2 regions of the Isoptericola aurantiacus genome follow, and region 2 is predicted to be linked to the other one. Evidence: predicted binding sites of a transcription regulator. Region 2 holds the regulator's gene; the other holds the start of a gene.

Region 1 (10,233 bases), on a different contig from region 2:
TGAGCTGGCCGCCCTCCTCGTAGCCCACGTACCCCGGAGGAGCACCGACCAGCCGCGCCACCGAGTGCTTCTCGGAGTACTCGGACATGTCGATGCGCACCATGGCCCGCTCGTCGTCGAAGAGGAACTCCGCGAGCGACTTGGCGAGCTCGGTCTTGCCGACGCCGGTCGGTCCGAGGAACAGGAACGACCCGGTGGGCCGGTCGGGGTCGGCGACGCCGGCCCGCGAGCGCCGCACCGCGTCGGACACGGAGCGCACGGCGGCCTGCTGGCCGATGAGGCGGTGCCCGAGCATGTCCTCCATGCCGAGCAGCTTCTCGGTCTCGCCCTGCAGCATCCGGCCGGCGGGGATGCCGGTCCAGGCCGAGACGACCTCGGCCACCTCGTCCGCCCCGACCTTGTCGGCGATCATCGGTGCCTCCTGGGCGGTCTCCTCGGCGGCAGCCTCGGAGGCCTCGGCCTGCTCGGCCTCGACGAGCTCGCGCTCGACCGACGGGATCTCCCCGTACAGGAGCCGGGCGGCGGCCTCGAGGTCGCCCTCGCGCTGCAGGCGGTCGGCCTCGGTGCGCAGCTCGTCGATGCGGGCGCGCAGTTCACCGACGCGGTTGTGGCCGGCCTTCTCGGCCTCCCAGCGGGCCGTGAGCGCGGCGAGCTCCTCGCGGCGGTCGGCGAGGTCGGCGCGCAGCTTCTCGAGCCGCTCGCGCGCGGCGGCGTCCGCCGAACCCTCGGCGTCCTTGAGCACGACCTCCTCCATCTCGAGGCGTGTCACGGCACGCTGCAGCTCGTCGATCTCGACGGGTGAGGAGTCCATCTCCATGCGCAGCCGCGAGGCGGCCTCGTCGACGAGGTCGATGGCCTTGTCGGGGAGCTGGCGGCCGGTGATGTACCGGTCGGACAGCGCCGCGGCCGCCACGAGCGCGGAGTCGGCGATGGTCACCTTGTGGTGCGCCTCGTACCGCTCCTTGAGCCCGCGCAGGATCGCGACGGTGTCCTCCACGGACGGCTCGCCGACGAACACCTGCTGGAAGCGGCGCTCGAGGGCCGGGTCCTTCTCGATGTTCTCGCGGAACTCGTCGAGCGTCGTGGCGCCCACCATGCGCAGCTCGCCGCGGGCGAGCATGGGCTTGAGCATGTTGCCGGCGTCCATGGCGCCCTCGCTGCCCGCTCCGGCCCCGACGACGGTGTGCAGCTCGTCGATGAAGGTGATGACCTCGCCGTCGGAGGCGGTGATCTCCTCCAGGACGGCCTTGAGGCGCTCCTCGAACTCGCCGCGGTACTTGGCGCCGGCGACCATGCCGGCCAGGTCGAGGGCGACGAGCCGCTTGCCCTGCAGGGAGGTGGGCACGTCCCCGGCGACGATGCGCTGGGCGAGACCTTCGACGACGGCGGTCTTGCCGACGCCGGGCTCGCCGATGAGCACGGGGTTGTTCTTGGTGCGCCGGGACAGCACCTGCACGACGCGCCGGATCTCGGCGTCGCGGCCGATCACGGGGTCCAGGCGACCGTCGCGGGCCCGCTGGGTGAGGTCGCTGCCGTACTGCTCCAGCGCCTTGTAGGTGCCCTCGGGGTTCGGGCTGGCGACCCGGCCGTTCCCGCGGACGGCGGGCAGCGCGGAGCGGAGCGCGTCGGCGGTGGCGCCCGCGGCGGTCAGGGCCTGCGCGGCGGCGGACTGCCCGGCGGCGATCGCGATGAGCAGGTGCTCGGTGGAGACGTACTCGTCGCCGAGGGCTTCGGCCTCCTGGCCCGCGGCGGTCAGCACGGTCTGCATGGCGCGGGACGGCGTCGGCTGGGCGACGCCGCCACCGCTGGCCGCGGGCAGCGCCACGAGCGCGGCCCGCGTCTTCTGCCCGACCTGCTGGGGGTCGGCACCCACGGCCTCGAGCAGCCCGACGGCGACGCCCCCGGTCTGCTGCAGCAGCGCGGCCAGGAGGTGGACGGGTTCGAGCTGGGGGTTACCGGCCGCCGACGCCGACTGCACGGCGTCGCCGATGGCCTGCTGCGACATGGTCGTGAACTTGGTGTCCATGGATCCTCCGGGTCCGTCTGTGGGGTCTGACCGTGCCAACCTCGGCAAAGTTGAGTCTATTCCACTCAACTTCGGGCTGCCAGCCTGCGGGGTGCCAGGATCCGCGCGGTGGGTGATGCTGGTGGGGTGACCACCATCACGGACCTCCAGCCGCGGGCCCCGCAGCAGCCGGCCGACCGGCGGCACCGCCGGCCACGCGCCGTCGCTGCCGCGCTCGCGGCCCTCGTCGTGCTCGCGCTGGCGGGCTGCATGAAGATCGACATGGAGTTCACGCTGTCCGAGGAGGACACGGTCTCCGGGTCGATCGTCATGGCGATCTCGAACGACTTCGCCGACTCCGTCGGCATGGACCCGCAGGACCTGTGGGACTCGGCGAACCAGGGTGACGACTCGCTCACCGACGAGCTGCCCGAGGGATCGAGCGAGGAGCCGTACTCCGACGGCGAGTACACCGGCACGAGGATCACCTACGCCGACCAGCCGATCGAGTCGATGAGCACCGGCACCGACGAGCTCTCGATCACGCGCGAGGGGGACGAGTACGTCGTCCAGGGCGTCATGGACATGTCCGGGGCGGCGGAGGACGCCGAGGAGCTGGGCGACATGCCCGCCGACATGATGGAGGGCTTCGACATCCGCATCGCCGTGACCTTCCCCGGTGAGGTCGGCGAGACCAACGGCGAGGTCGACGGCACCACGGTGTCCTGGCACCCGCAGTTCGGTGAGAGCACCGAGATCCTCGCCCGGGGATCGGCCGTGGCCGGCGCCTCCGCGGGAGGGTCCGAGGACACCGACGAGGCCGCACCCGGCCAGGACGAGGCGACCGGCGGGAGCGCGGACGGCGACGACACCTCGGCCACCGACACGGCCGAGGTGTCCGACGAGTCAGGTTTTCCCTGGTGGATGGTCGGCCTGGTCCTCGGCCTGGCGATCCTCGGCGGCATCGTCGCGCTCGTGGTGCGCAACAACCGCGACCCGCGCCCGCCGTCGTCGGACCCGCAGGACGTGTTCGGACCGGGCGCACCCCGGGCGGACTACGGCCAGCCGCAGTCGCCCGCACCGCCGGTGATCCCGCCCCAGCAAGGACCTGCCGACCCGTACCGGCCGCCCGCCGACCCGAACAGCACCCCGCACGAACCGCGCTGACGTCCGGGTCGGTAGCCTCCCACCATGACGCAGCAGGACGCCGGCACCGACGCCGCGCCGAGCACCCCCTGGCACGACGACCTCCTCGGCCCGGGCTTCGAGGCCCGCACCCTCGACCTGCCCGACGGCGCGGAGGCCACCCTGGTGCGCCTCGCGCCGTCCGTCGCTCCGGGCGGTGAACCCGCACGGGTCGCGGTCCTGGCCGTCCACGGGTTTGTGGACTACTTCTTCCACCCGCACGTGGCGCACACGCTGGCCGACGCCGGGTACGCCTCCTACGCCGTCGACCTGCGTGGGCACGGACGCTCGTGGGACGCCCACGTCGCCGCGGACCGTGACCCGAACCAGGTGCCCGACATCTCCGTCTACGCCCAGGACCTCGACGTGGCGGCCGCGACGATCCGTGCCGCGGGCCACGAGCGCCTCGTCGTCCTGGGCCACTCCACGGGCGGCCTCGTCGCTCCCCTGTGGGCCGCGGGCCGCCCGGGGCGGGCCGACGCCCTGGTCCTCAACAGCCCGTGGTTCCGGCTCAACGAGCCCCGCCTCACGCGCTGGGCGGCGACCGCGCTGGTGGAGGCCGTCGCGCCCGTGGCCCCTCGCGCCGTCGTGAGCCACCTCGGCCCCGACTACGCGGCGGCCCTGCACGCCGACCACGGCGGGGAGTGGCAGTTCGACCCCGCGTGGAAGTGGCACACGCCGTTCGCGGTCCACGCCGCGTGGCTGCGCTCGGTCCTGCGGTCGCAACGTCGGCTGGCCCGCGGGTTGGACCTCGAGGTACCGGTGCTGGTGCTCGCCTCGGACCGGTCCAGCCGCGACGAGCACCTGGCCACGGACAGCGTGCTCGACGTGGCGGACATCCGCGCGCTGGCTCCGCGGCTCGGTGACGACGTCAGCTTCGTCACGATCCGCGGGGGCGTGCACGACCTGGCGCTGTCCCCCGCCGCCGCGCGCGCCGAGTACCTGCGGGCCGTGACGGACTGGCTGGGTGCGAGCGTCTGACGCCGCCCGCACCGCCGTGTCCGATTCCCGCTAGGCGCCGCTCGCCGCACGGTCCAGGATGGGTGGCATGACCACGACCGCCCCGATCGCCACGGAGCCCCGGCGCGCGCGGCGCCCGGCGCCCGTGCGACCCGGCCCGGCCGACGCCGCGTTCACCGAGCGCTACCGCGCCATCGCCGCCCGGGACACCCGGTTCGACGGCCAGTTCGTCACGGCCGTGCGCAGCACCGGCATCTACTGCCGCCCGTCCTGCCCCGCCCGCACCCCGAAGCCCGAGAACGTCACGTTCTTCCTGACCGGTGCCGCCGCCCACGACGCCGGGTACCGGGCGTGCAAGCGCTGCCTGCCGGAGGCCACGCCCGGGACCCCCGCGTGGGACCTGCGCGGTGACGTCACCGGCCGCGCGATGCGCCTCGTCACCGACGGCGTCGTGGACCGCGAGGGCGTCGACGGGCTCGCCCGTCGTCTCGGGTACAGCCCGCGTCACCTGCACCGGCTGCTCCGCGACGAGCTCGGTGCCGGTCCCCTGGCCCTGGCCCGCGCGCACCGGGCCCAGACGGCCCGCACCCTGCTGACCGGGACCGACCTGTCGGTGGCCGACGTCGCGTTCGCCGCCGGGTTCGGCAGCATCCGCCAGCTCAACGACACCGTGCGCGCCGTCTTCGCCACCACCCCGACGGAGCTGCGGTCCCGGCGTCAGGGCGGCTCCCGCGACGGTGCTCACCGGGTCGCCGGCGGCTCCACGGTCCGGCCGTCGGGGGTGCCGCACGGTGACGGTGCCGGCCCGACGCCGGAGGGGCCCGTGCGCCTCGACGTCACGCTGCCGGTGCGCGAACCGTTCGACGCGCGCGGCACCGTGGCGTTCCTCGCGGCCCGCGCCGTCGAGGGGGTGGAGACCGCGAACCTGCGGGACCCCGACGTCGTGCGATATGCGCGCACCCTCCGCCTGCCCCACGGCCCCGGCGCCGTCGAGCTGCGCGCCGGTGCCGGCGTCGGGCCCGGTCGGGTGGCCCTGCACCTGGAGCTCGCCGCGCTGCAGGACGTCGCCACCGCCGTCGCGCGCGTGCGGCGGCTGCTGGACCTCGACGCGGACCCCGTCGCCGTCGACGAGACGCTCGGCACCGACCCTGTGCTCGGCCCTCTCGTCAGGGCCACCCCCGGGCTGCGCATGCCCGGCACCGTGGACCCCCACGAGCTCGTGACGCGGGCGATCGTCGGCCAGCAGATCGCCGTCGCCGCGGCACGCACCCACCTGTCCCGCCTGACAGCGAGCGCCGGTGAGCCGTACACCGGCGGCATCGTCGGCCTGAGCCGGCTCTTCCCCACGGCGGACCGGACCGCCGACGCCGCACCCACGGTGCGGCTGCCGTCCCGGCAGCGGGCCGCGCTCGGCGCGGTCGCACGAGCCCTGGCCGACGGCGACCTCCTGGTCGACGTGGCCCAGGACGCGGAGGCACTGAGCGCCGCCCTGACGGCCTTCCGCGGCATCGGCCCGTGGACCGCCGCGTACGTGCGGATGCGCGTCCTGGGCGACCCCGACGTCTGGCTGCCCGGCGACGCCGCGCTGCGCCCCTGCACCCCCGACGACGCCGCAGCCTGGGCGCCCTGGCGGTCCTACGCCGTCGGGCACCTGTGGCGTCGCACCACCCGCACCGAGAGGACCGCACCATGAGCTCCGCCGTCACGATTGACACCCCGGACGGACCGTTCACGATCGTCGCCGAGGACGGCGTGGTGCTCGCCTCCGGGTGGACCGACGACGTCGCCGGGCTGGTCGCGCTGGTCCACCCCGACCTGCGGCCGGCCGGCCCGGTACCCGCGGTGGAGCCCGACGACGAGGACGTGGCCGGGCCCGTGCGGGCGGTGCGCGCCTACTACGCGGGCGAGGTGTCCGCCGTCGGGCAGGTCCCCGTGCGCCAGCGGTCCGGCCCGTTCCGGGAGCATGCCTGGCAGGTGCTGCGCGACGTCGCCCCCGGCGACCCGGTCACGTACGCCGAGTACGCCGACCGGGCGGGCCGGCCGGCCGCCGTCCGCGCCGCCGCCGGGGCGTGCGCCCGCAACGCGGCGGCGCTGTTCGTGCCGTGCCACCGGGTGCTGCGCAGCGACGGCACGCTGGGCGGCTTCCGCTACGGGATCGAGGTCAAGGCGTCCCTGCTGGACCGGGAGCGCGCGGCCTGAGCGTGCCGGTCGGCGTCGGGCCCGGCACCGGGCCCGACGCCGGACTCAGCGCAGGTCTTCCGGGGCGAGCAGGAACTCGGCCTCGTCGGCGATCTCACCGCCCACGGCCGCGTGGATCGCCGCCGCCGCGCGACCCACCAGGTCGGCGGCCCGCTTGCGCGCCACCACCAGGGCCGGCTGGGGGAACTCCCGCTGCGCCTCGTGCTGGTCCGGCGGGTCCCAGACGACCCGGTAGCAGATCGCTCCGCCGGCGGCCCAGGGCAGCTCCTTGACCAGCAGCGGCAGCACCTCGTCGCCGTTGACCTCGACCGTCACGTAGCCGTCGTGGCCGAGGTCGATCGTCAGCCCGTAGCCGTCCAGCACGACCGGCGCCTGCAGCGCCGCGATGTCGTAGTCGTCGGCGCGGGCGTGCAGCTCGCGCCGCAGCGCGGGATCCATCGTCTCGCCGGGGTAGAGCGGCTTCTCCGCGATGCCCTCCGGCGGCCCCTGGTAGTCGGCGCCCTGCGTGGCCAGCACGACGCGCGGGTGCACCCCCTGCAGCACGCGGTGGGCCGCCTGCGGGTCGAGCCAGACGTCGGACCAGACGGTCAGGTCGACGGCGGCACCCGGGTCGGGGCTCAGCACGACGCCGGCCCCCGCCCCGCGGCGCTCCGCCTCCGCCGGGTCCCACAGACCGGCGACGTCGAACCGGGCCGACCCGCCGAGGCGACGGGCCGCGGCGATCAGCCACCGCACGACCCGCTCCTCCTCCCGGTTCGGCAGCCCGCCCGGGAAGGACCGTGCCAGGCCGTCGCGGTCCCCGCCGTCGGGCGGCGGCGGGTCCGGCCAGCGCTCCCGCGGCGTGACGACGTCGAACACCATCGCCGTGCCAGACGGGAGACCGAGGTCGAACCCGTCCCCGGCCGGCGCGTACGGGCCGTGGACATGGCTGTGCCGCGTCAGCCGCAGCACGCCGGGCTCCCCCGGGCCGGCGATCCGACCTGCGGGCAGGTCCGCACCGGGCAGGTCCGTCGGGACGACGTCCCATCGGGTCCCGCCGAACCGGGACAGGGCCAGCACCTCCACCTCGTCGACGACGACGTCGTCCGGGACGGCGAGCAGGTGGCGCGCCTGGTGCCCCTTCGTGGTGGCGCGCGGCAGCCGTGGCAGGCGCGGGGGCGTGGTCTGGGCCATCTGGCGCAGCTCCTTCCGGGTCCGTGGCGCGGCAGGAGGGGACCCCGTGCCGTCGCGGCGGGACCGAGCGTACCGACGTCGCCCCCCGCGGTCGTCGGGGCTCATACCTCGGTGCGGTGGAAGGACTGCCAGGACCGGCTCGCCGTGGGCCCGCGCTGGCCCTGGTAGCGCGACCCGTACGTCGAGGACCCGTAGGGGTGCTCCGCCGGGGAGGAGAGCCGGAAGAAGCAGAGCTGACCGATCTTCATCCCCGGCCACAGCGTGATGGGCAGGGTGGCGACGTTGCTCAGCTCGAGCGTGACGTGGCCCGAGAAGCCCGGGTCGATGAACCCCGCCGTGCTGTGCGTCAGCAGGCCCAACCGTCCCAGGGACGACTTGCCCTCCAGTCGCGCGGCGACGTCGTCGGGCAGCGTGACCGTCTCGTAGGTGGACCCGAGGACGAACTCGCCGGGGTGCAGCACCAGGGGCTCGGCGCCGTCGACCTCGACCAGCCGGGTGAGCTCGGGCTGCTCCTGCGACGGGTCGATGAACGGGTAGCGGTGGTTGTCGAACAGCCGGAAGTAACGGTCCAGGCGCACGTCGATGCTCGACGGCTGGATCATCACCGGCTCGTACGGGTCCAGGACGACGCGTCCGGCGTCCACCTCGGCGCGGATGTCGCGGTCGGAGAGCAGCACCAGCACACGGTAGCCCGCCGACGGCGCTCGCGCGGTCCCGCCCGACCGGCTCGGCGCCCTCCAGGGGCCGGTTTCGGCATGGGCGGGTGAGTTCGGTATGATCGGCAGCGCGTCGACGCGAACGGCCCCCTCAGGGGGCCGCGAGCACGATCGTGCGGGTGTAGTTCAATGGTAGAACTTCAGCTTCCCAAGCTGACAGCGCGGGTTCGATTCCCGTCACCCGCTCCACAGCACGAAGGGCCCGGCCGATCATGCGGCCGGGCCCTTCGCCGTTCACCCTCCACCGGTGGTCTTCGGCCGGACGCTGCTCCCTCCTCGCGCGCTCCGGGCAACCGCTGGTTAGGCTCCGGAGAAGGTCGACGCCGACAGCCCGGGGGCCCTGCATGTCGTTCCGAACTCCCCTCGTCGCCGCGATGGTCGGCGCCCTGCTCATGGTGGACGCCACCGCGGCCGTCGCCGCACCCGACCCCGTCGACCGCGACGACACGGTCGGCTGGCAGTCCACCGTGGACTCTCCCGACCCGGCGCGTTCCGTCGTGGACGGCAGGTTGCGTACGGCGACGTCCTCGGTCGCCGCACGGAAGAAGGTCCACACCGTGCAGGTCGTGGTGGCCACACCCCGAGGCGTCTCCGAGGCCCGGGTCCGCCGGTGGATCCGTGACCGCGACGTCGACAAGCTGCTGCGCCGTGTCTCGGGCTACTGGTCGGAACAGTCCGGCGGGAAGATCACCGTGGTCCGGTCGGGCGCGGTCCGGCGCAGCACGATCTCCGACCCCGCGTGCCGCACGACGAAGCAGACGATCCGACAGGTCAAGAGGGCCGGGTCGAAGCACTACGGCGCCGGTTGGTACCACGCCGCGGACCGGGGACCGGGCCCCCGGTCCCACCTCGTCGTGCTGCACCCGTACGTCAAGGGTGACTATCCCGGCGGGAAGCGCTGGGGCACCACCTGCGACGGGACGATCGGGCTGGGCTCGCTGCCGTCGAAGGCCGGACGCAATTCTCCCGGCGGATGGACGTTCTCGTTGTTCGGAGGGCCGAACGGCTCTGCGAAGGCGGACCGTTGGACGAACGCCCAGTACCGGCGCGGCGTGGCCACGCTCGCGCACGAGCTCGGGCACAACATGGGTCTCGAGCACTCGGGGGCCGGCTGGTGCGCGGACAAGCGGGACGGCTACTTCCGCAGCTCGCGCTGCCATGCCCTCGAGGGCATGGACCAGCTCGACCTCATGGGTGCCGACTTCGTCTCCCGCGGCGTGACGTCCCTGTCCGGGGCGCAGAAGCGCCGCCTCGGAGTCCTGCCGTCGTCGAAGCAGCGCTACGTCACGGCGAAGGGCGGCGCCCGCACGGTGTGGATCTCCGCAAGGGACCGCACGTCGTCCCGTCCGACCCTTCTGAGGGTGCGCGACCCGCGCAGCAACCAGGTCTACTTCGTGGAGCTGCGGCGCAACGAGCCCGGGGTCAGCTACCCGTGGGCCCCGCTGCCGTTCCGCGCGGCCTCGGGCTTCACGATGCACTACGGGGTGACGGTGAGCCGGGTCGCCGGCGGCCGGTCGACCTGGGCCTACCGCGGCGAGCACCTGATCGTCCCGCTGGGGACGTCGACCAGACGGCGGTCGACGCTCCGGGAGGGCGCGAGCTTCACCACGCGCACGGGTCGGCTGCGCATCAAGGTCGTCGACGTGACGGCCGGCAAGAAGAGCGCCAAGATCCGCATCACGTTCCCGCGCCGCTGACCGACGGGCGCAGGCCGCCGGGAGGACCGGGCCGACGACGCCCGGAGGCGCTTCAGCGGCCGGGCCGGCGCCGGGGTCGCAACCGGACGTCGGGCAGCTCCGGGGCCCGCAGCGGTCCCGTCGCGTACCCCTCGACCTGCCCGAACCGGCGCCCGGCGGCGCCACGGGCGTACGCCGTCGTACCGTCGGCCTGCTCGGCGACCTGCTCCGTCCACGCCCGTCGCGCGGCGACGATCTCCTCGTGGTCGCGGCCCACGAAGTTCCACCACATCACGACGTCCTCGTCGAACGGGACACC
Region 2 (10,233 bases):
CGTCGAGCGTCGTGAGCGAGCGGCCGCCGTCCGTGGTGACCACGACGTTCTTGGTGCCCCACGGCACGACGACCTCACGGGTGGCGGACGCCCCGGCGGCCAGCGTCACCTGTTGGGTCCGGCCGCCGACGTCCACGGTGAACGTCACGGGCAGCGACGAGCCGCGGTTGTCGAGCAGCACCGTGGCGGTGCGGCTCGAGGTCTCCGTGGCCGGGTCGTAGGTGCAGGCTCCCGCCGGCTCGGCCAGGCCGGCGGCAGGAGCGATCGTCGCGCCGGGGTACGAGGCGGTGCGGGGCGTGGCGGGGACGATGCCGGAGGTCGGGAGGTCGCCGTCGCGGTCCGTCACCGAGCGGTACAGGTCGAAGGTCACGTCTCCGCCCGCCACGGTGGCCGACCCGGTGGCGACGCTCAGCGTCCGGGTCTCGCCGACGCCCAGCCGGACCGCCTCCGCCTTCTTGCCGTCCGCCGTCATCCCGGCCTGCATCGGCTCGTCGGAGGTGTTGGTGATCGTGGCGTCGATCCGGACACGGGAGCCGTCGTTGACGACGTCGGCGGACGAGCTCACGCTCCAGGAGGGGTCGTAGCAGTCCTTGGCGCCGAACGACCCGCCCGTGACGTCGCGCGTGTAGGTGGAACCGGCGACCGTGGTCGCCAGCGTCCAGGTGGCGCTGCCCGCCGGGACGCGCAGCCCGTCGTGCAGCGTCAGCGTCGCGCTCTGCCCCGGCGCGAGCGACTGCTCGCTCGAGGCCTTGCTGCCGGCCGCGGCCAGGTCGACGACGACGGTCCGGCCGGTCCGGTTGGTGTAGGTCCCCTGGACGACGGTGTCCGCCACGTCGATGCCGCCGCTGGCCAGGCACGAGCTCGTGATCGCTCCCGCGCCGGAGAAGGCGCCCTCCCACCCCTGCGGGACGGCGAGCGACGTGGACGAGCTGACCGCACGCCCGTCGTCGCCGACGGCGGGCACGACCTGCACCGCGTACGACCCCTTGGCGGTGGTGCCGTCCGCGACGACCGAGGCGTCGGCGGAGACCTCCGCACCCGGGAGCAGGTCGGGGCCGGTGCACCGCCACGTGTCCGGGCTCTCGGCGCCCGCTCTGACGCACTCGAGGTCACCGGACACCGTGCGCGGGTCGAGGCCCGCGGGCACCCGGACCGAGACCTGCCAGCCGGCGGCCGTGCGGTCCCCGGTGTTGCGCACCGTGAACGGGACTCCCGCCTGGCCGGGGTTGCCGACGGTGGCGACGGCGTCCGTCCGCGCCGTGAGCTCGGCCCCGTAGTAGGCGACCTGCGCCTGCGGGAGCGGGACGCTGCGCGGCTCCACGCCGTCCGCCCAGGTCTGCGCCGACACGGTGTAGGTGCCGCCGTCGCGGATCGTGACCGGGATCGAGACGGTCCTCGTCGCTCCCGGCGCCAGCGTGCCGACGACGCACCGGACCTGCTGGGGCTCGGAGGTCTCCGTGCACGGGAGCGTCCGCACGTCCAGCGCCGGGGGACCGACGGCCGTGCCGGGGTCGGAGTCGGAGTCCGCCGCGCCGGCGGAGGCGTCGGCGGCGACGGCGGCACCGACGGACGACGTCGACGCCACGTGCCCCATCCCCGGCGGCAACGTCAGCTGCACGGTGGCGTTGTCGGCCTCCGTCTCCCCCGAGTTGTCGATCGCGAACGTCAGGTACTCCGTGGTGCGCGGTGTCAGGACCTCGGCGGGGTCCACGACGGAGACGCCGACCACGGCCGGGTCGGGCAGCACGACCTCGTCGAGACCGGGGTCGACCAGCGGCGGGACGGTCGTCGGGTCGGTCGGGTCGGCGCTGGGCTCGGGGCTCGGCCGGACGTCGACCGCGGTGACCTCGTCCTCCGTCGGCCATGGTGAGGCGGCGATCGCGATCGGGGGGTCGGGCGCCTCGGGGGTGTCGTTCGTCCCGAAGACGCCGAGCACCGAGACGACGCCGACGGTCGCGACGGCGACAGCACCCGTGGAGGCGGCGACGGTGGCCCCGGTCACGCCGGCGGCGCCCGTCGCCACGGCGGCCGTCGTGGCCGTGGTGGCGGCGGTGGCGGTCGTCGCGGTGGCAGCGGTCGCCGCCGTGGCGGTCGTCGCGGCGGTCCCGGCCGTCGCGGCGGTCCCCGCGGTCGCGGCGGTCCCGGCGGCCGCAGTGCCAGCGGTTCCGGCCGTCGCAGCGGTGCCGGCGGCCGCAGTGCCGGCGGTTCCGGCCGTCGCAGCGGTGCCGGTGGCCGCTCCGGCGCTGCCGACCGCCGCTCCGCCGCCGGACGCCGCACCCGCCGTGAAGCCGGTCCCGGCACCGACCGCGGCGCCACCGGTCGCGCCGACGCCCGCACCGGCACCCGCGCCGAGTGCCGCGCCGAGTGCTCCGGCGCCGCTCGTGATCGCCCCGAGCGGCAGCGCGCCGAGCAGGGCCAGGCCCGCGGCACCGACCACGAGGGGCGCGATGACGACACGCATGCCGTGCGCCACGTCGCTGAGCTCCAGCACCAGGATGCGGCAGTCGCCGCAGTCGCCCAGGTGTGCCTCGATCTTCACGACCTCGCGCCGGGCGAGGCTGCCGCGCACGTAGCCCCCGAGCAGCGGGTTGACCACCCGGCAGGAGTCGGCCGGCTCGGACGTGAGGTGGGACTGGAGGTATCCGACGCGCAGCCCCTCGCGGGCACGGTAGGCCAGGGCCGACACCCCGTTCGGCGTCAGGCCGAGGATGGGCGCCACCTCGCCCGGTGCCATGCCCTCGACCTCGGTGTACCAGAGGACGGCCTGCCAGCGCTCGGGCAGCCCCTCGTAGGCGCGGGCGACCACCGAGTGCTCGAACCCTTGGAGCGCCGGGTCCTCGGGCGACGCGGAGGCACCCAGCGCCTGCTCGAAGGTTCCGTCGTCGTCGGTGGGGCGCGTCCGTCGGGCTCCCCGGGCGAGATCGGCGGCCAGCCGCCGGACGACGGTGAAGAGATAGGCCCGGAAGTGCGTGTCGGGTCCGCTGCCCTGCTGCAGGGTGCCGAGGACGCGCTGGAAGGCGTCCGAGACGATGTCGTCGGCGTCGGAGTCCGAGCGCACGTACTGGCGGGCCAGGGCACGGGCTGCGGCGGCGTGGCGCTCGTAGAGGGCGCCGTACGCCTCCAGGCTGCCCCCGCGCACCTCAAGGATCAGCTCGCCGTCGCTGGGAGCTGTCCCGTCCGATCCCACGTAGACGTCGGTCACGCCCGCCTCGTTCCGTCCATCACCGAACCCGTGTCCGGCTCCTCAGCAGATGACACGGGTCGGCGCAACTCTACCGGGCCGGCGACCTCCCGCGCGGAAAACAGCGGGTGAAACCTGTCGATGTCCGTTTCACCCACTCGTCATCGCGGTTTCTGCGTCATGATGGGGTGTCGAAGGGTTCCCATCAGCATGATTCTGCCTACCGGCGGCACACATGCCGCCGACACCCGCGAGCGCTGGCGGCACGCCAGCCTCTCCGAGGTGTGGCTGCGCCCGGGTGACTGGTACCACCCCGCGGTCGACGCCGTCGTCGAAGCGATCGACGACGGCCGCTCCCCCGAGGCACCCGCACACCGGCTCGGCTGCGCCCGCAGCAGTGCCGGCATCGGCCTGGACGAGACGCTCGAGGACGTGATCTGCCTCTACCGCGCCGTCGGCGCACCGGTGGACGCCGACGTCGTGCGCGGCACCGCGCTCGGCTGGGTCCAGGGCCGTGAGCGTCAGCCCGCCCTCAGCGGGGTCCGCGACCCCGCGACCGGTCTGCCCACCGTCGACTACCTCGGCGAGCGCCTGCGGGAGAGCTACGGACGCGCCGAGCGCAGCGGTCTGAGCGTGGCCGAGACCCACTGCCTGGTCGTCATCGACGTGGCCGTGGACGATCTCGACGCGTGGCAGCGGATGGCCCGGTCGGCGTCGGTCGGCCGCACGCTCGACCAGGTCTTCGGGGACGGGCACCCCATGGCCGCCCTGGCGGACGGCGTCTTCGCGGTGCTCTGCGAACGCACGCCCGAGCTCGCCCGGCTGTCCCAGACGGTGCGGCGCATCGTCGAGCGCAACGCCGAGGTGCTCGGGGTGGAGGCCACGATGCGGCGCCCGGTGCGCGTCTGGATGGAGCGCCTGCCCGCCGGGTACGACGCCGCCGTCGACCTGCTGCAGCACCTGCGGCGCTGAGCCGGCCCGCACATCGGGCTACCACGCACACGGCCGCCCGGCTCGGTCCTCCTCCCGCGTGCGGGAAGGGGCAGAGCCGGGCGGCCGTGTCGTGGGTGGACCGGTGCGTCAGGCCTCGGTGAACGTGAGGCAGTCGGCGTGGGACTGGTCCTGGGGGCCGTTGCCGACGCGGATCGCGGCGGCGGTGCACTCCAGGTCCTTGTTGTGGACGCAGTCCATGCGCTGGCAGGCGCCGACGTGCGCGACGACCTTGTCGAGGCCGCCCTTGCTGCCGAGCGGGATGAACGTGGCGCAGGCGGCGTCGCCGGGCACGCCGCCGATCGTGACCGCCCCGGCGTGGCAGTCGTGGTCGTGGTTGTAGCCGCAGCCGGTCACCGAACAGTCGGTGACCTCGGGCATCTCCAGCACGGACGTCATGGTTCGCTCCTCGGGATCGGCCTTCCGATTCACCGATCATAGGCGCGAATTCCATTCCGCACAGGATGACGACCACAATCTTCACAGGATAAGGAAAGCCTTACCGCAGTGGAATTCAATTAGGAAAGAGGGCCATTCTGTAATTCAGTCCCGCGACGGGGACGGGCGCCACAGCACGAGCGCACCGCCGCGCTCGGACGGCATCTCGACGTCGAGCCGCAGCTCGGAGCGTCGGACGCGCCTGCCGAGGGGCACGGCGACGACGTCTCCGCCCGTGCCGGCGGCGAAGACGCGGCCGTCGGCACGTTCCCGTTCCGCGACCAGATGGGTCATGCGCGCCAGCCGGTCCTCCAGGACCGCGACGTGCTGCTCGAGGTCGAGGATGCGCTTCACACCGGCGAGGTTGATCCCCTCGTCCTGCGCGAGCCGCTGCACCTCCAGCAGGCGGGCGACGTCGCGTCGCGAGTAGCGCCGCCCGCGACCGCGGGTGCGGCGGGGCGTGACGAGTCCGAGCCGGTCGTACTGCCGCAGCGTCTGGGGATGCATCCCCGACAGCTGGGCAGCCTGCGACACGGTCAGCACGGGTGCGTCGTCCGTGACCATCTCGACCTCCCTGGTGGCTCGAGGCTACTGCGCGGCACGTGCGGCCAGCTCGGCCCGGACGTCGTCGCTGCCGGCCTGCTCGGCGAACTCCTCGAGCGCCTTCTTCGCCGCGCGGCTGAGCTTCTGCGGGACCACCACCTGGACGGTCACCAGCAGGTCGCCCGCACGCTTCGCCGTGGTGACACCGCGACCCTTCACCCGCAGCACCCTGCCCGACGGCGTCCCCGACGGGATCTTGAGACGGACCGGGTCACCCGTGAGCGTGGGCACCTCGACCGTGGTGCCGAGCGTCGCCTCCGTGAAGGTCACCGGAAGGGTCATGCGCAGGTTGAGTCCGTCGATCGAGAAGACCGGGTGCGGTTCGACGTGGATCGCGATGAACAGGTCGCCCGCCGGGCCGCCGTTCATCCCGGGGCGGCCCTTGCCGCGCAGGCGGATCTTCTGCCCGTCGTGCACGCCCGCGGGGATGCGGGCCGTCATCGACCGGCCGTCCACGGTGAGCTCGACCGTGGTGCCCTCGACCGCGGCACGGAACGGGAGCGTGGCCTTGGTCTCGACGTCGGCACCCTTCTGGCGCTGGGGGCCGCCGAACCCTGCCTGGCGCCCGCCGCCGCCCATGCCGAACATCGAGCCCAGGATGTCCTCGAAGCCCGCGCCACCGGCCTGCTGGTACTGCACCCGCGGGCCGCCCGGGCCACCGGCGCGACCGGTGCCGCCGCCGAACATCGAGCCGAACACGTCCTCGAAGCCCGCCGGGCCACCGCCGCCCGGGCCCCCGGCGAACCGGGCGCCACCGCCCGCCATCGAGCGCAGCGCGTCGTACTGCTGCTTCTGCTCGGCGTCGGAGAGCACCGCGTAGGCCTCGCCGATCTCCTTGAACCGCGACTCGGCGGCGGCGTTCCCCGGGTTCTGGTCGGGGTGGTACTGGCGGGCCAGCTTGCGGTACGCCTTCTTGATGTCCGCCTGGTCGGCGTCCTTGGGAACGCCGAGCGCGGCGTAGAAGTCCTTCTCGATCCAGTCCTGGCCGGTCACGACGTTCCTTTCTCTGCGGTGCCCGCGAGATCGACGTACCCGTACTCAGATCGACGTACGGTACGTCGATCTCGATCCGGGTAGGTCGATCTCGCGGGCGGTTGCTCAGAGGCGAGCGTTCACTCCGGTCCGACGACGCCCACGCGGGCGGCCCGGACCACCTTCTCGCCGATGCGGTACCCCGGCTCGACCACCAGGTTCACCGTGGTGGACTCCACCGCCGCGTCCGTGTTGTGCATGAGCGCCTCGTGCACGGTGGGGTCGAACTCCTCGCCCACGGCGCCGAACCGCTCGACGCCGAACTTGGCCAGCGAGGCGTCGAGCTTCTCCGCGATGGCCGCCATCGGACCGGACAGCTCGGCGTGCTGCTTGGCACGCTCGATGTCGTCCAGCACCGGCAGCAGCGCCGCCAGCACGTCCTGCGTGCCCTGCGTCCGCGCGGCCTCCTGGTCGCGCAGCGCACGGTTGCGGTAGTTGGTGAAGCTCGCCCGCTCCCGCTGGAGCGCGTCGAGGTTCTCCGCCGCCTGGGCCTTGGCCGCCAGCAGCTCGGAGTCCTCCGCGGCCTCCCCCGCCGGGTCGAAGTCGAGCGCCTCGAGCGGGTCGCCCGCGTCCGACGACGCCGTGGCGCCGCCCTCGGCCGGGGTGCCGCCGTCGGGCGTCTCGCGCTTGTGGCCCGTGGTCGGGTCGACCTTGCGCTTGTCCGTGAAGTGGAAGGGGGTGTCCCCCGAGCCGCCGTCCTGCGGCTCGGGGGCGCCCTGCGTGTCGTCAGACGTCACTGGGAGTCCTTCTTGTCGTCCTCGTCGTCCACGATCTCGGCGTCGACGACGTCCTCGTCGCTGTCGGTCGACGTGGTGTCGTCGCCCGCACCGGGGGTCGCACCCTCGGCGCCGGCGTCCGCGCCCGCGGCCTGCTCGGCCGAGTAGAGCGCCTCGCCGATCTTCTGCGAGGACGTGCCGAGCTTCTCGTAGGCGGACTTGACGGCCTCGGTGTCCTCACCCTCCAGGGCGGTCTTCACCGCGGCCACGTCCGCCTCGACCTCGGAGACGACGTCGGCCGGCAGCTTGTCGCGGTTGTCCGCGATCTGCTTGTCCATCGCGTAGGCGAACGACTCGGCCTGGTTGCGCGTCTCGGCGTCCTCGCGGCGCTTCTTGTCCTCCTCGGCGTGCTCCTCGGCCTCCTTGACCATGCGGTCGATGTCCTCCTGCGGCAGGGCGGAGCCGCCGGTGATCTTCATCGACTGCTCGGTCCCGGTGCCGCGGTCCTTGGCGGACACGTGCACGATGCCGTTGGCGTCGATGTCGAAGGTGACCTCGACCTGCGGGACGCCGCGGGGGGCGGGGGCGATGCCGGTGAGCTCGAAGGTGCCCAGCGGCTTGTTGTCCCGGGTGAACTCGCGCTCGCCCTGGAAGACCTGGATCGCCACCGACGGCTGGTTGTCCTCGGCCGTCGAGAAGATCTCGCTGCGCTTGGTCGGGATGGCCGTGTTGCGCTCGATGAGCTTGGTCATCACGCCACCCTTGGTCTCGATGCCGAGGGACAGCGGGGTGACGTCGATGAGCAGCACGTCCTTGCGCTCACCGCCGATGACGCCGGCCTGCAGGGCCGCGCCGACGGCGACGACCTCGTCCGGGTTGACGCCCTTGTTGGGCTCCTTGCCACCGGTCAGCTCGCGCACGACGTCGGCCACGGCCGGCATGCGGGTGGACCCGCCGACCAGCACGACGTGGTCGATGTCCGACACGGACACGCCGGCGTCGCGGATGACCGCGTGGAACGGCTGCTTGGTCCGGTCGATGAGGTCCTGCGTCATCTGCTGGAACTGCGCCCGGGTGAGCTTCTCGTCCAGGTGGACGGGGCCGTTCTCGCTCATGGACAGGTACTGCATCGAGATGTTGGTGCTCGTCGCGCTCGAGAGCTCCTTCTTGGCCTGCTCGGCCGCCTCGCGCAGACGCTGCAGGGCGATCTTGTCCTTGGACAGGTCGACGCCCTCGGTGTTCTTCACCTGCTTGATGAGGTGCTCGACGATCCGCTGGTCCCAGTCGTCGCCACCGAGGCGGTTGTCACCGGAGGTCGCGCGGACCTGGATCGTGGAGAAGTCGTCCTCGTCCTTGCCCACCTCGAGCAGGGAGACGTCGAACGTGCCGCCGCCGAGGTCGAAGACGAGGATGAGCTCGTCCTCCTTGCCGCGGTCGAGCCCGTAGGCCAGGGCGGCCGCGGTGGGCTCGTTGACGATGCGCTGCACGTTGAGGCCGGCGATCTGCCCGGCGTCCTTCGTGGCCTGACGCTCGGCGTCGTTGAAGTAGGCCGGGACGGTGATGACCGCGTCGGTGACGGGCTCGCCCAGGTACTCCTCGGCGTCGCGCTTGAGCTTGCCGAGGATGCGGGCGCTGATCTCCTGCGCCGAGTACTTCTTGTCGTCGATCTCCTGCGACCAGTCGGTGCCCATGTGGCGCTTGACGGAGGAGATGGTGCGGTCGACGTTGGTGACGGCCTGCCGCTTGGCGACCTCACCGACGAGGACCTCGCCGGTCTTGGAGAACGCGACCACGGACGGGGTGGTGCGAGCGCCCTCGGCGTTCGCGATGACGGTGGGCTCGCCGCCCTCCAGGACGGTGACCACCGAGTTGGTGGTACCGAGGTCGATGCCGACTGCTCGAGCCATGACGGTCTCCTTCACGTTGGGGGTTGAGTCGTCTGCACTCAACTTAAGACGTCCGGCGCCAGGTGTCCAACCGGGACGGTTCAAAGTTGAGTCTGCATGGCTCAACACCACGCGCAGGGCATCTGTTCCCGCAGGTCGGCGCCGCTGTCCGCTCGCAGCGAAGGTGCGGATCTCCATCGAACCCGACGACGGCCACAGGAACCTGCCGACGGTCACGCATCCCACTGCTGGTCGCTACGCTGACGGCGTGCTGATCTGGGTGAACGGGACCTTCGGGGCCGGCAAGACGCACACGGTCGCCGAGCTGCACCGGCGCCTTGCGGGCAGCCTGATCGTCGATCCCGAGCAGGTCGGCTACGGGATGCAACGGCTGGTGCCGCCGTCGTACCGCCCCGACTTCCAGGAGTTCGTCTCGTGGCGGACCGGCGTGGTCGAGGTGCTCGACATGATCCTGCAGCGGCACGACGGGCACGTCCTCGTCCCGATGACGGTCACAGATCGACGCTACTTCGACGAGACTGTCGGGCGGCTGCGGAGGATCGGGCACGACGTCCGGCACGTCACGCTGCTGGCGGCGCCCGAGAAGATCGTCGCCAGGCTGGCCGCGCGAGGTCTGGGCGGCGGTCGACTCGCGGATGCGCTCGGCCTGCGCCGGCTGGCTCTCCGCCGGGAGCAGTGGGCCGTCGAACGCGTGATCACGAACCTTGAGCGCCTCAGCGCTCCGGATTTCGCGGAGCACCTCACCACCGACCACCTGACGGTGCCACAGGTCGCGGCGCAGGTCGCCGCAGCGTGCGGGCTGGAGCTCGCGGCCGGCGACGCCGGCCGCGTGCGCCGCGCGGTGCGGCGCACGCGGACCACCTGGGAGCACCTGGGGCCTCGTTGACACGAGGCGCACGGTGCACGCACGGTGCGCGGTGCACCGTGAGCCCTTGGCCGGAGGCGGCGGACGTGTCAGCCCCGCTGGTAGTCCGCGTCGGTGACGTGCTCGAGCCAGGTGACGACCTGGCCGTTCTCGTCGGCCTCCTGGATCGCGACGTGGGCCATGAACCGGTCGGGAGTGGCGCCGTGCCAGTGCTCCTCACCGGGCTCGATGTCGACGACGTCGCCGGGACGGATCTCCTGCACCTCGCCGCCACGCCGGGCCACGTAGCCGATGCCGTCGGTGACGTAGAGCGTCTGGCCCTGGGGGTGGTGGTGCCAGGCGGTCCGCGCGCCCGGAGCGAACCGCACGTGGGCGCACCCGACGGCGGACTGATCGTCCGGGTCCCGGATCGGGTCGATGTAGACGGTTCCGGTGAACCAGTCCTGCGGCCCGGCGGCGGTCTGGCCGCCGCTTCGAGTGAGCTTCATGATTCGGCCTTTC

What was found. Region 2 encodes HspR, which represses chaperone genes until heat shock. Its sites were predicted from a motif close to AAGTTGAGTCNNNNNGACTCAACTT; they were not measured.
Region 1: the regulator HspR is predicted to act here: its motif matches at 2,074-2,098, upstream of clpB (ATP-dependent chaperone ClpB).

What each region holds. Positions count from the first base shown of each region.
Region 1 is NZ_JBJBAE010000001.1:638,650-648,882, forward strand. Features, by position in the region: gene clpB (ATP-dependent chaperone ClpB) at 1-2,026, opposite strand, end outside; gene ACIQLL_RS02870 (LppM family (lipo)protein) at 2,153-3,172, shown strand; gene ACIQLL_RS02875 (alpha/beta hydrolase) at 3,197-4,171, shown strand; gene ACIQLL_RS02880 (AlkA N-terminal domain-containing protein) at 4,239-5,843, shown strand; gene ACIQLL_RS02885 (methylated-DNA--[protein]-cysteine S-methyltransferase) at 5,840-6,349, shown strand; gene ACIQLL_RS02890 (hypothetical protein) at 6,395-7,522, opposite strand; gene dcd (dCTP deaminase) at 7,624-8,199, opposite strand; tRNA gene ACIQLL_RS02900 (tRNA-Gly) at 8,354-8,427, shown strand; gene ACIQLL_RS02905 (zinc metalloprotease) at 8,583-9,935, shown strand; gene ACIQLL_RS02910 (pirin family protein) at 9,988-10,233, opposite strand, start outside.
Region 2 is NZ_JBJBAE010000005.1:239,504-249,736, forward strand. Features, by position in the region: gene ACIQLL_RS14845 (sigma-70 family RNA polymerase sigma factor) at 1-3,202, opposite strand, end outside; gene ACIQLL_RS14850 (nucleotidyl cyclase domain-containing protein) at 3,392-4,153, shown strand; gene ACIQLL_RS14855 (DUF1540 domain-containing protein) at 4,262-4,570, opposite strand; gene ACIQLL_RS14860 (heat shock protein transcriptional repressor HspR) at 4,715-5,173, opposite strand; gene ACIQLL_RS14865 (DnaJ C-terminal domain-containing protein) at 5,198-6,205, opposite strand; gene grpE (nucleotide exchange factor GrpE) at 6,325-6,981, opposite strand; gene dnaK (molecular chaperone DnaK) at 6,978-8,867, opposite strand; gene ACIQLL_RS14880 (AAA family ATPase) at 9,115-9,753, shown strand; gene ACIQLL_RS14885 ((R)-mandelonitrile lyase) at 9,822-10,220, opposite strand.